2 regions of the Streptomyces endophyticus genome follow, and region 2 is predicted to be linked to the other one. Evidence: riboswitches for the same ligand, from Rfam matches in the RefSeq annotation. Region 2 holds a riboswitch; the other holds the start of a gene.
What was found. A riboswitch is a leader RNA that binds a small molecule or an ion and turns the genes downstream of it on or off. The one in region 2 is predicted to bind cobalamin.
Positions count from the first base shown of each region.

Region 1: another riboswitch for cobalamin. It lies ahead of metE (5-methyltetrahydropteroyltriglutamate--homocysteine S-methyltransferase); the one in region 2 lies ahead of OKJ99_RS40120 (prenyltransferase/squalene oxidase repeat-containing protein).

Region 1 is NZ_JAOZYC010000093.1:158,814-166,339, reverse strand. Features, by position in the region: gene OKJ99_RS12360 (hypothetical protein) at 56-772, shown strand; gene OKJ99_RS12355 (PepSY-associated TM helix domain-containing protein) at 880-2,352, shown strand; gene metE (5-methyltetrahydropteroyltriglutamate--homocysteine S-methyltransferase) at 2,423-4,756, opposite strand; cobalamin riboswitch at 4,950-5,172, opposite strand; cobalamin riboswitch at 5,260-5,382, shown strand; gene OKJ99_RS12345 ((2Fe-2S) ferredoxin domain-containing protein) at 5,444-5,836, shown strand; gene OKJ99_RS12340 ((2Fe-2S)-binding protein) at 5,833-6,507, shown strand; gene OKJ99_RS12335 (amidohydrolase family protein) at 6,629-7,526, shown strand, end outside.
Region 2 is NZ_JAOZYC010000196.1:200,505-208,215, forward strand. Features, by position in the region: gene OKJ99_RS40105 (ABC transporter ATP-binding protein) at 1-125, opposite strand, end outside; gene OKJ99_RS40110 (energy-coupling factor transporter transmembrane component T) at 122-1,252, opposite strand; gene OKJ99_RS40115 (SCO2322 family protein) at 1,258-1,854, opposite strand; gene OKJ99_RS40120 (prenyltransferase/squalene oxidase repeat-containing protein) at 1,917-3,146, opposite strand; adenosylcobalamin-variant (AdoCbl-variant) riboswitch at 3,250-3,325, opposite strand; gene OKJ99_RS40125 (flotillin family protein) at 3,379-4,542, opposite strand; gene OKJ99_RS40130 (hypothetical protein) at 4,557-4,802, opposite strand; gene OKJ99_RS40135 (MBL fold metallo-hydrolase) at 4,980-6,032, opposite strand; gene OKJ99_RS40140 (aldehyde dehydrogenase) at 6,247-7,711, shown strand, end outside.

The DNA of each region.
Region 1 (7,526 bases), on a different contig from region 2:
CGGGTTGTGAACCAGCCGGTGATCATGCGGTGGCGGATGCCAAGATGGACCGGCCATGACTACAGGCTGGAATGCTCGCGCTGGACGGGCCGCGGTGTTCGCGGCCGTCTGCGTGCTGCTCACGGCACTCGCGCACACGCTCATGTCCGGTGACACGGTGCCGTGGTGGGCGTTGACCGCCGGACTCGTGGCCATCGGTGGGGCGGCTTGCGCGTCCGCCGGTCGTGAGCGTGAGCTCCTGCCGGTCGTGGGTCTGGCCGTGGCCGCGCAGGCGGTACTTCACCTCTTCTTCTCGTGGGCGCAGGTCCTCGCGCACCCGGCGGCTTCGGGCGGCTCCGTCGCGGGTCGGTGGCTGGACCATGTGTTGTGCCGTGCGCCGATGGAGCCTTCGGGTATGGGCGACATGCACATGGGGCCCATGCCGACCGGCTCCATGAGCGACATGAGCGACATGGGCGCCGTGCATGCGATGGGTGCGGCAGGTCACGACATGAGCGGTATGTCACCGGCAGGCATGCTCACGGCCCACCTGCTGGCCGCCGTGCTGAGCGGACTCTGGCTCGCGTACGGCGAGCAGGCCGTGTTCCGCATCGCGAGGTCCGTCGTCGGCCGGCTCGTCGCGCCCTTGCGGCCCCCGTTCCGCCTTCCCACTCCGCCGCACCGGCCGCGCGTCCAGGTCCGCCGCGCGAGGCGCGACCGTACGCCGCGTGACCTCCTCCTCGCGGACACGATCACCTCCAGGGGCCCACCCGCAGGGAACGCTGTCGCCTGACGACAGCAGGTTCACCCGAGGCTGCGCCGCACCCTCGGGCATCGGCCGTGCGCACGCCCCGAACGGGCCGCGCCGGACTCCGTGCTGCCCGAAACTGGAGAACCACCTTGCCACTTGCTTCCGAAACCTCTGAAAACTCCGACGCCTCCGACGCCTCCGACGCCTCCGATGTCGCAGACGCCTCTGAACCGCGCTCCGCGGAAGAGAGCCGTCAGGGCCGGCCCACCGCCGGATCGGCCTGGGCGTCGCTGCGCCCCCTGGTGCTGCGACTGCACTTCTACGCCGGGGTGTTCGTCGCCCCGTTCCTGCTCGTCGCCGCGGTCACGGGCCTGCTCTACGCGGGCTCGTTCCAGGCCGAGAAGATCGTGTACGCCCATGAGCTGAACGTCCCCGTGGGCACGTCCGAGCTGTCGATCGCCGAGCAGGTCGCCGCCGCCCGCAAGGCCCACCCGGAAGGAGAAGTCAGCGCTGTACGGCCGTCACCCGAGGCTGGGGCGACGACCCGGGTCATGCTCTCCGGCGTCGCGGGAGTCGACGCCGACCACACGCTCGCGGTGTTCGTGAACCCGTACACCGGGGAGGTCCGCGGCGCCCTCGAACAGTACGGATCCACGGGCGCGCTGCCGCTGCGCACCTGGATCGACGAGCTTCACCGCGACCTTCACCTCGGTCAAGTGGGCCGTCTGTACAGCGAGTTCGCCGCCAGCTGGATGTGGGTGATCGCGGGCGGCGGCCTCGTCCTCTGGTTCGGACGGCGCCGCTCCCGTCGCGCCATCCGTGGCACGAACGGCCGCAGGCGGACCCTGTCGCTGCACGGATCGGTGGGTGTCTGGGCGGCGCTCGGACTCATCTTCCTGTCCGCGACGGGCCTGACCTGGTCGACGTACGCGGGGGCGAACATCACCGACCTGCGTGCCGCGCTCGGCCAGACGACTCCGACCGTCTCCGCGGCCGCGGCCCCCGGTGGCGAACACGCAGGGCACGACATGGGCGGATCCGGCCCCGCGGGCGGCGCAGGTGGCGACGGCGTGGGCCTGAACGCCGTGCTGAAGTCGGCCCGCGCCGCAGGCCTCTCGAACCCCGTGGAGATCGTCCCGCCCGCCGACACCTCCTCGGCGTACGTCGTCCAGCAGATCCAGCGAAGCTGGCCGGAGAAGCAGGACGCCGTCGCCGTCGACCCGGCGAGCGGCGACGTCACGGACGAGGTGCGGTTCGCCGACTATCCGGTGCTCGCCAAGCTGTCCCGCTGGGGCATCGACCTGCACACCGGCAACCTGTTCGGCATCGTCAACCAGATCGCGCTCGCCGCGCTCGCCCTCGCGGTGGTGCTCCTCATCGTGTGGGGGTACCGCATGTGGTGGCAGCGCGGGCGCGGCTCCGCCTTCGGCCGGCCCATCGCGCGCGGTGCCTGGCAGCATGTGCCGCCGTACGTCGTGGTGCCGTTGATGGTGGCGATCGCCCTGCTCGGCTACTTCGTGCCGCTGCTCGGCATCCCGCTCGCGGCGTTCATGCTCGGTGACATCGTGCTCGGCGAGATCGCCTACCGGCGGGGGAAGCGCACGTACACGCCCGCCGCCTGAGACGGACCGGTGAGCGCCTCGCCCCTGGTGCCGGAGTCGGCACCAGGGGCGAGGGCCGCAGAATCGCGGCTCAGGGCGCGGTCGTCCCGAGCTCCGCACGGACGATGCGTGCGGCGGCGACGAGGTGTTCCAGAGAGGCGCGTGTCTCGGCCCAGCCGCGGGTCTTCAGCCCACAGTCCGGGTTGACCCACAGCCGCTCGGCGGGGATGGCCTCAAGTCCCGTACGCAACAGGGTGGTTGCCTCGTCGACGCTCGGGACACGCGGGGAGTGGATGTCGTACACGCCGGGGCCGGCCTCGCGCGGATAACCATGGGCGGCGAGCTCGTGCGCGACCTGCATGTGGGAGCGGGCGGCCTCCAGGCTGATGACATCGGCGTCGAGGTCGTCGATGGCCTGCACGATGTCACCGAACTCGGCGTAGCACATGTGCGTGTGGATCTGCGTGTCCGGGCGGACGCCGCTCGTGGTGAGGCGGAACGCCTCGGTGGCCCAGTCGAGATAGGCGGCGTGGTCGGTGGCGCGCAGCGGAAGTGTCTCGCGGAGGGCGGGTTCGTCGACCTGGATGACCGAAGTGCCGTTCGCCTCAAGGTCGTCGACCTCGTCGCGCAGGGCGAGGGCGACCTGCCGGGCGGTGTCGCCCAGTGGCTGGTCGTCGCGGACGAAGGACCAGGCGAGCATGGTGACAGGGCCGGTGAGCATGCCCTTGACCGGACGGCCGGAGAGCGACTGTGCGTACGTCGTCCAGCGCACGGTCATCGGCTCGGGGCGGGAGATGTCGCCCGCGAGGACCGGCGGGCGGACGTAGCGGGTGCCGTAGGACTGGACCCAGCCGTGCTGGGTGGCCAGGTAGCCGCCCAGCTGCTCCGCGAAGTACTGGACCATGTCGTTGCGCTCGGGCTCGCCGTGCACGAGCACGTCGATGCCGGCCTTCTCCTGGAACGAGACGACCTCATGGATCTCGTTCCTGATGCGGTCCTCGTACCCTGCGGTGTCGATGCGCCCGGCCCGCAAGTCGGCGCGGGCTGCGCGGAGTTCACCGGTCTGCGGGAAAGAGCCGATGGTCGTGGTCGGCAGCAGCGGCAGGTTCAGGAGGGCCCGTTGGGCGGCGGTCCGCTCGGCGTACGGCTGCGAGCGGCGCCCATCGTGCTCGGTGACGGCGGCGGCGCGGGCCCTGACCGCCGGATCGTGGGTGATGGGCGAGGTGGCGCGGGAGTTCAACGCAGCACGGTTGGCGGCGAGTTCGGCTCCGATCACGCCGGTGCCTCGGGTCAGGCCCTTGGTGAGGGTGGCGACCTCGGCGGTCTTCTGGCGGGCGAAGGCGAGCCAGCGCCGGATCTGCGGCTCGATGTCCCGCTCCACGGACGCGTCCAGGGGGACGTGCAGAAGCGAGCAGGAAGTGGCAACGTCGACGCGGTCGGCGAGCCCGAGCAGGGTGCCGAGCGTGGCGAGGGACCACTCCAGGTCGTTGACCCAGATGTTGCGGCCGTTCACCACGCCGGCGACGAGACGCTTGCCGGACAGGCCGCCGACGGCGGCGAGTTCCTCCAGGTTGGCGGCGGCGGAGCCGGTGAAGTCGAGGGCGAGGCCGTCGACGGGAGCCTTGGCGAGCACCGGCAGGGCCTCGCCGAGCCGGTCGAAGTACGAGGCGACCAGGAGCTTCGGGCGGTCGGCGAGGGAGCCGAGGTCACGGTAGGCGCGGGCGGCGCTGTTCAGCTCGGCCGGGGTGCGGTCCTGGACCAGCGCGGGCTCGTCGAGCTGCACCCAGGCGGCACCCGAGGCACGCAGGTCGGAGAGGACTTCGGCGTAGACGGGCAGCAGCCGGTCCAGCAGGGTCAGCGGATCGAAGTCGTCGGCCACGCCGGGAGCGGGCTTCGACAGCAGGAGGTAGGTCACCGGGCCGACCAGCACGGGACGGGTGTCCAGACCGAGGGCGAGGGCTTCCCGGAGCTCCGCGACCTGCTTGGTGGAATCGGTGGTGAACACGGTGTCAGGGCCCAACTCCGGGACCAGATAGTGGTAGTTGGTGTCGAACCACTTGGTCATCTCCAGCGGAGCGACGTCCTCGGTGCCGCGGGCCATGGCGAAGTACCCGTCCAGGGCGTCCGCCGCCACGGCGGCCCGGTGGCGCTCGGGCACCGCCCCGACCATGACGGTCGTGTCCAGGACGTGGTCGTAGTACGAGAAGTCGCCGGTCGGCACCTCGTCGATGCCGGATGCGGCGAGTTCCTGCCAGGCGGAGCGGCGCAGTTCGGCGGCGGTGGCCCGGAGCGCGTCGCCGTCGACGCGGCCCTTCCAGTAGCCCTCGATCGCCTTCTTCAGTTCCCGGTTCGGGCCCTGGCGGGGGTAGCCGTACACGGTGGCCCGTGCGGCCGCGGTGTCGGCGGTGGTGGTCCTGGTGGTCACGGAATTCTCCTTCGAGAGACGTATCCCTGAGATCCCGAAGACCCCTGTGGCACGAAGGAGTGACACCACCGGAGCGGCGACCGCGCGCTGCGAGGCACGATCTTCCACCGGTATGTGTGCTCCCCCAGTCTTCGACTGGAGGTGCTCCCCTTGACCCGCCCACGAGGTCACCGAGATGTCCGCGCACGGGCCGTCCGTGCACGGGCAGTTGGCAGGTCTTCGGACTCGCGGGCACACCCACCCGAAAGGGCGGACACCTAGTGACCGTCGCTTCCCAGACCCCTCTTCCGGGGCCCAGTGCGTCTGACGGCGGTCGTTCCCACTCACCGCTGCGGGGCAGTCCCGGATTCCCACCGGGTTCCCTCTTACGACGCCCCGCCTGGCGGACGGGGCGAACCAGCTACGCCGTTCACCCTACGGGGCGTCGTGCGCGACGCGCCACAACGTCCGCCCAGCCGTGGGCCGGATGGCATGATGGCCCTGAACACGGGCGACGGCGGCCCGAGGAAACCGGTGCGAATCCGGTGCGGTACCGCCACTGTGATCGGCGAGCGGATCCCGGAAGGCCACTGCCCCGCGAGGGTGGGAAGGCCGGGACGAGCGCGGACCCGAGAGCCAGGAGACTCACGCTGTCGCCCCCTCGAAGCGATCCGGGGCGGAACTCCCCGGCGAGAGGGAGGATGCGGCATGCCTGAACGGCTCGCCGAAGCGACGGCCCCCGTAACGGACCGGGCGGTTCCGTGCCGCGTGGTCGTGTGCCGCGACTGCTGCTGCGGAACGGTCAAGGTCAACGGCGATCACGCCGCGCAGACGGCGCGGCTGCGCCGGATCGCACCGACGCGGATCTCCGAGTGCCTGGACGTCTGCGAGCAGGCCAACGTCATCGTCGTACAACCCTCGTCCGCGGGGCGGGCGGCCGGAGCGCGGCCGGTCTGGCTCGGCCTGGTGAACGACGCCGACGCCACCGAGGACATAGCGGACTGGGTGCGGACCGGCGGACCGGGCGTAGCGCCCTGCCCCGAGATCCTGGACCTCTATCTCATCGACGCGCCGCGCCGGGCCAAGACCAAGACCTCATGAGCGAGGTGGCGCCGGAACAGGTCGCCGAGGCGCTGCGGGACGTGGCGTCGCGCCTGGGCGGATTCTTCGCCCTCGACACGACGCCGACGCGGCGGCCGCCCGACGCACGACTCACCCACGCCGGTCTCGCCGCACGCGCCCAGACGGTCAACGACCACTACGCCACCGCCGAACCCCGCATCGGCGCCTCCATCGCCCACCTCGGCCTTGCGGCCCGCCTCTGGTCACCGGTCCTCGCCTGCGCGCTCGTACACGGGATCGTGCCGACGATGAGCACGGTGGAATGGTCCGGGGAGGGCTCCGCGCTCCACCTGCCCCGCCCCGAGGGACGACACGCATCGCGGCTCCCCTCGCTCGCCGACGCGGTCTTCGCGGAGGTGGACGGCGTCCTGGCGGCGGTCGAGAGCGGCCTCACCGTCAAGGTGGCTCCGCGCCTGCTGGCCGGCAACTCCGCGTCCGCGCTCGTCGGTTCGGCGGCGCAACTGCTCAGATCCCGGCCCGACCTGCGTACGGACGTCAGGCATGTGACGCAGGAACTACTGGAGACGGGCCGGCTACGGGGAACGGGTCGGATCACCGGCCCCGACCTGGCATTCCGGCGGCGCAGTTGCTGCCTCTTCTACCGCGCGCCCGGCGGCGGCAAGTGCGGAGACTGCTGCCTGGTGCGGTGATCGCCGCACGACACAGCGGAGCCGGGAGAGACCGACATCCACGAACTCCTCGCTCCGTCTGATGTCCTGGCTCCATGCTCCATCAGCTGTCGTCCTCGCATGCGAAAGAGAGCCGCGATTCATGTTGATCACCGCCGCGCGCGCCCTGGCCGGACCTGATCGTCACGTTGTCGCCGACGCGGGTGTCCTCGTACGCGGGGGCGTCATCGCCGGCGTCGGACCACGCGAAGAGGTCGAGCGCCAGGCACGGCCCGATGAGCCCCGGCTCGACTTCCCCGCCGGGACCGTGCTCCCGGGCCTGATCGATGCCCACGTGCACCTCTGCTTCGACGCGGGCCCGGACCCCGTCGCCACGCTCCAGGAACAGGGCGACGAGGCGCTGTTCGCCGAGATGGCAGGCCGGGCGCGGCGGTTGCTGAGCGCGGGGGTCACGGCGGCCCGCGACCTCGGCGACCGCAACGGCCTCACAGTGCGTCTCGCCCAGGACATCCGGGAGGGCTCGGCCGTCGGTCCGCGCGTCGTCCCGGCGACGACGCCCGTCACTCCGCCCGGTGGCCACTGCTGGTTCCTCGGCGGCGAAGTCTCCGGACCCGACGGGATCCGGCGGCTGGTCCGGCGCAACGTCGAGGCCGGTGCCCAGGTCATCAAGGTCATGGTGACCGGCGGCGGACTCACCAAGGGCGGGGCCAAGAGCTGGGAGTCCCAGTTCTCCGACGAGGAGTTGGCCGCGCTCGTCGACGAGGCGCACCGCACCGGACTGCCGGTCGCCGCGCACGCGCACGGCGCGGACGGCATCACCGCCGCGGTCACGGCGGGGGTCGACACCATCGAGCACTGCACGTGGATGACGGCCGACGGATTCGAGGTCCGCCAGGACGTGCTCGACCAGATCATCGAGCGGAACATCTACGTCTGCCCCACGGTCGGCCCGCACTGGCGGATGCTGCCGCAGTTCTTCGGTGCCGAGCGCGCCGAGGCCATGTTCGACGCGGTACGTCGGATGGCCGAGGCCGGTGTAC
Region 2 (7,711 bases):
TTGCCGACCCCGGACGGGCCGGCGAGGAGCATCAACTCGCCCTCGGGTACGTGGAGGTGGATGCCGTGGACGGTGGGGTGCGGCGCGCCGTCGTAGGTCACGGAGACGTTCTCGAAGCGGATCATGACGACGCCTCCGTCGGCTTGTCGGGTACGGGCTTGTCGGGAACGGGGGCGAGGAAGGCCGGGAGCAGGCCGAGCAGGATGCCCGCCGCCGGCCACAGCGGCAGCTCCGGCGCCGCGAGCGGGACCACCGGCGGCTGGAGGGCGGCCGGGTCGCGCGTTCCGGCCCAGATCATCGCCGCCGCGGCCGTCGCCCCGGACGCCGCGACCAGCCAGGCCCGTACGCCCCACACATCGGGCCGGTAGCGGGTCCTGACCGTGCGTCGGCCGCCGAGCCACAGCCCGCCGAGCGCGGCGGCGACCCCGGCGAGCAGCACCGGGAGCCCGTATCCGGCGCCCGACGCGGCGAGCAGCCCGTACGTTCCCGCGCACACCCCGATGAGGCCGCCCAGCGTGAGCGCGGCCGTGGCGCGGCGGACGGCGGGCGGCACCTCGGCGGTGCGGCCGTAGCCGCGCGCGTCCATCGCGGCGGCCAGCGAGACCGAGCGCTCCAACGCGCCCTCCAGGACCGGGAGGCCGACCTGGAGCAGCCCGCGCAGGCCGCTGTCCGGGCGGCCGCGCAGGCGTCGCGCCGCCCGCAGCCTGCGGACGTCCGCGACCAGGTTCGGGGCGAACGTCATCGCCACGACGACCGCGACCCCGGCCTCGTACAGCGCGCCCGGCAGCGACTTGAGCAGGCGGGACGGGGAGGCGAGCGCGTTCGCGGCGCCCACGCAGATGAGGAGGGTGGCCAGCTTCAGGCCGTCGTAGAGCGCGAAGACGAGGCCTTCGAGGGTGACCGGGCCGCCGATCCGCACCCCCTGCGCCCAGTCGGGCAGCGGTACTTCGGGCAGCGTGAACAGGAGGTGCGTGCCCGGGATCGCCGAGCCGAGCAGCGTCGCGAAGACCAGCCGGATGCCGAGCACGGCGAGCGCCAGCTTCACGAACGCCCCGTACGAACGCGCCCACGGCGCCTCGGTGCGGCGCGCCGCCACCACGTACCCGGCGACGCCGATCAGCAGCGCGAGCAGCAGCGGGTTCGTGGTGCGGGACGCGGCCGTGCCGAGGCCGAGCGCCCAGATCCACCAGGCGCCCGGGTGCAGCGAGTTGGAGCGGTGCGCCCGAGGGGCGCGGAGCGTACGACCGGACATCGGGGTCAGCCGCGGCGGCGTCGGGCCTGTACGCCCGCCGCGACGCCGAGCACGACGACCACGGCGATGCCCGCGATGAGCCCGATGGAGGGGCCGTCGTCCGAACCGGAGTCGGCCGGCTGTGAGGCTGCCTTGTCGGTCTTCCCCGACACCTGCTCACCGCAGCCCGACTTCGGGTAGCCCGAGATCGCGCACAGCATTGCGCTGCTGTCGTAGCGCAGCGGCTTCGCGACGGCGGCGAGCGCGTCGGCGCTCGTCGCGTCCTCGGCGACCTGCGCGCACGCGGTGCGTGGCTTCGGCGGGGTCTCGCCGGACGGGGCGTCGGCCCCCGTGCCGAAGTCGATGACGAGCGCGACGCGCTTCTTGCCGTCCTCTGCGGGAGTGTCCTCGCAGATCGCGTCGAAGTCGGCGGTACCGCGCGGCTGCTTCGCGTCCTTCGAGTCCGCGCTCACCGCGAACCGGAAGCCCTGCACGTCCCCGTCCGCAGGCTTGGCCTGCGAGGGGCCGGCCGTCGCGTACGTCCATGACGTGCCGGAGCCGCCGTCCCGCTCCCAGAACGACCAGTACCGGTACCCGGCCGCCTGCGCCGGGGCCACGGTCATGGCGAGCAGCGCGACGAGCAGTCCGAGGACGAGTCCGCCGAGCCCGGCCGACCTGCGCGCGGTCACGGCTGCTGCTTCTTGCGGCCGCTGAACAGGAAACCGGCGCCCACGGCGGCGATGAACATCACGCCGATGATCCACCAGTTGGTGCCGCCACCGCCGTCGTCCTTCTTCTCGTCCGAGTCCGACGCGGAGGACTTGGTGGAGGCGGGCTCGGGGCCCGTCTTGTTCAGCGCGCTCACCAGGTCGGTGCCGCCGAAGTCGCGCGGGTCGTTGCCGGTGGCGTGCGCGGCGAAGATCAGCTCGGCGTAGGCGGCGGGCCCGGTCTGCGCGGCCCAGCCCTTCGCGTTCTTCTCCAGCCAGGTGTACGAGTCCTTCGTGGCCTTGACGCCCTCCGCCGCGGCGACGGCGGTGACCGCGTCGGCGGTGTTGCCGTAGTCGGGCTGATCGGTGGAGCCGGCCAGCTGGGACTTCAGGTAGAGGTGGGTGTCGAGCTGGTTCTGGAGGTAGACGGCGCCGTTGTGCGCGACAGCCTCCGCGCTCTTGCCGTCCTCGCAGGTGTACGTGTCCGGGGCCGTGCCCTTGCCGGGCGCGAAGCCGGCGCCGAGGGCGCCGAGCACACCGGCGGCGGTGGCGTCGGCGTTCGCGGCGAGCCTGCCCTTCTTGTCGGGCTGGTAGGCGAGGGCGCCGCCGTCCTTGCCCTTGGCGCAGGGGAGGGCGAGCGAGGCGAGGGCGTCGGCGCCGGTCTTCCCCTTGCCCGACTTCACCTCGGACGGCTTCTCGCCGGCCGCGACGAGGGCGCCGATGGCGACGGACGTCGAGTTGGCGTCGCTGTCCATGCCGAGGCTGTAGCCCCAGCCGCCGTCGGCGTTCTGGCTCTTCTTCAGCCGGTCGACGCCCTTGGCGACCTCGCCGTCCCGGCCGCCGACCGCGGCGAGGGCCTGCACGGCGGCCGCGGTGGCGTTGCTGTCGATCTTCGTCTTGGTGTCGCAGGGCTTGGTGGGTTCGGCGCGGAAGGCGGCGAAGCCGCCGTTCTCGCACTGCTGCCCGGCCAGCCAGTCGACGGCCTTCTGAGCGGGCTTGACGCCCACCGTGTCCTGCGCGACGAGCGCGAGGGACTGGCGCCAGACCCCGTCGAACGTGGGGTCGCCCTTGCCGTAGAGACCCGACGGGAGAGCCGTCTTCGGCGAGGGGGAGGCACTGGCGGCGTCGTCTGCGGTCGCGGCCTGCGCACCCATGGCGCCGATCGCGACGGTCGCGGCGACGAGCGCGGCGCTGCGGCGAATGTTCATGGTGGGGCGGATGCCTCTCCCTGCGGGGAGCGGGGCGGCGCGGCACACGGGGGTACCGGGCGGCTCCGGCTCCGTATTCCTCGACGGTCCTGAGCCGAGCAGGTACGTACGAGGCATTCCGGCTGTGACGGTTGCGGGTCAGCGCCGGATTTGCACCGGCTTCCCCTCGTACGTACGTACTGACGACGTCTTTACTGTACCCGGCGGGACCTCAAGCCCCGCTCTGTGGACGTCAGCGGACGTCCACCGGACCGTCGTCGCTCCCGCGCGGAGCGCCCACGTAGCGTTCGATCGTCGAGCCGGCCTCGGCGCCGCCTTCCCCGCCCAGGTTCTTGCGGACCGAGTCCAGGATGGTCAGGCCCTGGCCCACCAGACCCGCCGCGATCTCGCCCAGGCCGTCCGCGCCGTTCAGGACGTTGACGTTCGCCCCCGCGAGGCCCGCGGAGGCCTCCTTCACGATCTGCGGGAGCTGGTCGATGAGCATGCGGTCGAGGGCGACGCGGTCGTACGACGCCGCCGCCTCCGCCTGGATCTTCATCCGCTCGGCCTCGGCGAGGGCAAGCACGCGGATGCGCTCCGCGTCGGCCTGGGCCGGCTTGACGATCTCCGAGATGAGCTGCTTCTCCCGCAACTCGGCCTGCTTCAGGGCGAGTTCCGTCTGGGCGGTCAGCACCTCCTGCTGGGCGTGGGCGAGCGCGAGGGGGCCCGCCTGGTCGGCCTGTGCCTTGGCCCGGTCGACCTCGGCGTTGTACTCGGCCTGCACGACCGCGGTCTCCCGCGCGTACTCGGCCTGCTTGCGGGCCGCCGCCTGCTCCGCCTCGGTGGACGCCTGCGTGGCCTGCGCCTGAGCGATCTGCGCCTGCCGCTGGATGGCCGCCTTGTGCGGGCGCGACATCGCCTCGATGTATCCGGTCTGGCCGTCGTCGATGGACTGGATCTGCAGCGAGTCGACGTGCAGGCCGATCTTCGCCATCTCGGCCTTCGACGTGTCGAGGACCTCCGTGGCGAGCTTCTGCCGCTCGGTCACGATTTCCTCGACCGTCATCGATCCGATGATCGAGCGCAGGTGACCGGCGAAGATGCGACCGGTGAGGACCGACATCTGGTCCTGGTCGGAGAGGAACCGCTGGCCGGCGTTGACGATCGACTCATGGTCGTTGCCGACCTTGAAGGCGATGACCGCGCGCACGGTCAGGGCGATGCCCTGTTTGGTCACACACTTCTCGACGACCTCCGCCTCGCTCATCGCGAGCGACAGGAAGCGGGTCTTGCGGAACACGGGGAGCACGAACTTTCCGTGCCCGGTGACGACGCGGAACGGCGCTCCCCCAAGTCCCCGCCTGCCGCCCGAGATCAGCATCGCCTCGTCGGGAGCGGGAACGCGATATCCGAACATGCCTGTACGTCTCCTTAGCGGGCGTCGCCTTCGCCATCGGAGAGGAGAGGGTCGGACCAGGCCATGACCGCGACCTGCCGGCATCCGCGGGACTCGATCACGAGCACGGTGGCGCCCCGCTCCAGGGGCTCGTCCGAGTACGCGAGAAAGGTCTCGGTCCCGCCCCTGACCTGCACCAACACCTCACCCGGACCGCCGGCCCCACGTGTGCCGACGACCAGCTTCCCCGTTCGGCCGACCACTGCCTCGTCCGGCGTCATCGGCGGGCGCCCCCTTGTCGTTCCAGCTCATGTGAGCTCTTGGAGGCCGAAGATACGCCTCTGCGGGCGCCCCTTCCATGAAGGCACGGCAAAGATCCCTCCGGGGTGCGGGTTCTTGTTGCGCGGCACCGGAGTTGCGGTCTCGGGGCGCTGCCCCGGACCCCGCTGGCTCTCGTACTAGTGCGGGCTTGATTGGTACGTCACCGGGTCGCTGCCCGGGACCTGTTCCACGCGGCCCGCCTTCTGGAGGCGGCGCAGGTGGGCCTCGGCCTCCGATACCGCGATGGTCCTTGATCCGTAGGGGATTTGGGCCCACGGGCGGTTCCACTCCATGCGCTCGGCGAGCTGCCACGGGGTGAGGGGGGAGGCGAGGAGGGTGAGCAGGCCGGTCAGGCGCTCCTCGTGGTGGTCCAGCAACTCGCCCACGCGCGCCGGGGCGTCGGTGAACGTGTGCTGGTGCGCCGGGAGGACCTCCGCCGGGTCGAGCCGCCCCACTCGTTCGAGCGAGTCGAGGTAGTCGCCGAGCGGGTCCGTGACCGTGGCGTCGTCCGGGTCCTCGTACAGGCCGATGTGCGGGGTGATGCCGGGCAGCATGTGGTCGCCGGAGAACAGCCGGCCGTTGCCCGCGCGGCCCGCCGGGTGCTCCTCCTCCAGGTGCAGGCATACGTGGCCGGGGGTGTGGCCCGGCGTCCAGATCGCGCGCAGCCTGCGGCCCGGCAGGTCGAGGAGGTCGCCGGGGGTGATGGTGCGATCCGGCAACGCGGGGGCGAAGCCCGGCAGTTCGCGCGGCTTCCCGGAGTCGCGGGCCGCGATCAGCGGGGCGATGTGGTCCTCGGGCGCACCGGCCGCGACCAGCTTCGCCACCATGAACGCGTACCAGCGCGCCGGCTTGTTCTCCCGGGTGCGCCGGACCACCGCCACGTCCGCCTCGTGCATCGCGAGCCAGGCCCCGGACGCCTCCCGCACCTTGCCCGACAGGCCGTGGTGGTCCGGGTGGTGATGGGTGATCAGGACGCCGGTCAGGTCCTCGACGCGCGTTCCGCAGGCGGCCAGGCCGGTGGTCAGCGCGTCCCAGGACGTCGGGTCGTCCCAGCCCGTGTCGATGAGGACGGGCCCCGCGTCGGTGTCGACCAGGTAGACGAGGGTGTAGCCGAGCGGGTTGTCGGGGATCGGCACACGAATGCTGTGCACGCCCCCGCTGTGGTCGGTCACCTGCGTCGCCTCTGCCATCGGACACCCTCCGCCGCTCCAGCCGAACTGCGGCCACTGTACGGGAACTTGTAGAACTCGTTTCAATGGTCGCCCGGGCGAACCGTATCCGCGAGGGCGCCCCCGCCGGTGTCCGGGGTGATGCGCGAGCCCCGCACCACCCTTCCGGATCGCAACTAGAACTGGTATCAGTTCTGAGACACCGTCAGAAATGTCGTGCGTGAGGATGCCAGCCATGACCGAGCTCGTGGATTACGGACAGCTGTTCATCGGCGGGGAGTTGACCGACCCCCTCGGCAAGGACGTCATCGAGGTGGTCTCCCCGCACACCGGAGAGGTCTTCGGGCGGGTGCCGCACGCCGCGCCCGCCGATGTCGACCGCGCCGTGGCGGCCGCCCGCCGCGCCTTCGAGGACGGCCCCTGGCCGCGGATGAGCCTCGACGAGCGCATCGAGGTCATCACGAAGATCAAGGACGCGTTCGCGGTCCGGCACGAGGAGATCGCCCGCGTCATCAGCAGCGAGAACGGCACCCCGTACACCTCAAGTGTCATGGTGCAGGCGCTCGCCGCGATGATGGTCTGGGACTCCGCGATCAACGTCGCCCGCGACTTCACGTACGAGGAGACGCGCGACGGCGCCCTCGGCAAGCTCCTCGTGCGCCGCGAGCCCGTCGGCGTCGTCGCGGCCATCGTCCCGTGGAACGTCCCGCAGTTCACCGCCGCCGCGAAGCTCGCGCCCGCGCTGCTCGCCGGGAACCCGGTGATCCTGAAGACCTCGCCGGAGACGCCGCTCGACGCGTATCTGCTCGCCGAGATGGCCACGGAGGCCGGCCTCCCGGAGGGCGTGCTCTCCATCCTCCCCGCCGACCGCGAGGTCAGCGAGTACCTGGTCGGGCACCCCGGCGTCGACAAGGTCTCCTTCACCGGGTCCGTCGCCGCGGGCAAGCGCGTCATGGAGGTCGCCTCGCGCAACCTCACCCGCGTCACCCTCGAACTCGGCGGCAAGTCCGCGGCCGTGATCCTGGAGGACGCCGACGCGGGCGCCGCCGTCTCCGGCATCGTCCCGTTCGCCTGGATGATCAACGGCCAGGCCTGTGTGGCGCAGACCCGCATCCTCGTCCCGCGCTCGCGCTACGACGAGTTCGCCGACGCCTTCTCCACGGCGGCCTCGTCGCTGAAGGTCGGCGACCCGCTCGACCCGGCCACCGAGCTCGGCCCGCTCGTCGCCCGGCGCCAGCAGCAGCGCTCCCTCGACTACATCCGCATCGGCCAGCAGGAGGGCGCCAAGATCCTCACGGGCGGCGGCGTCCCGAAGGGCTTCGAGCAGGGCTGGTACGTCGAACCGACCCTCTTCGGCGACGTCGACAACTCGATGCGCATCGCCCGCGAGGAGATCTTCGGCCCGGTCATCTGCCTGCTCCCGTACGGCGACGAGGCCGAGGCCATCAAGATCGCCAACGACTCCGACTACGGCCTCAGCGGCAGCGTCTGGACCGCCGACACCGCGCACGGCGTCGACATCGCGCGCCAGGTGCGCACGGGCACGTACAGCGTGAACACGTTCAGCCTCGACATGCTCGGCCCGTTCGGCGGCTACAAGAACTCCGGCCTGGGCCGCGAGTTCGGGCCCGAGGGGTACGGCGAGTACTTCGAGCACAAGATGATCCACCTGCCCGCGGGCTACGAGCCGGAGGCGAACT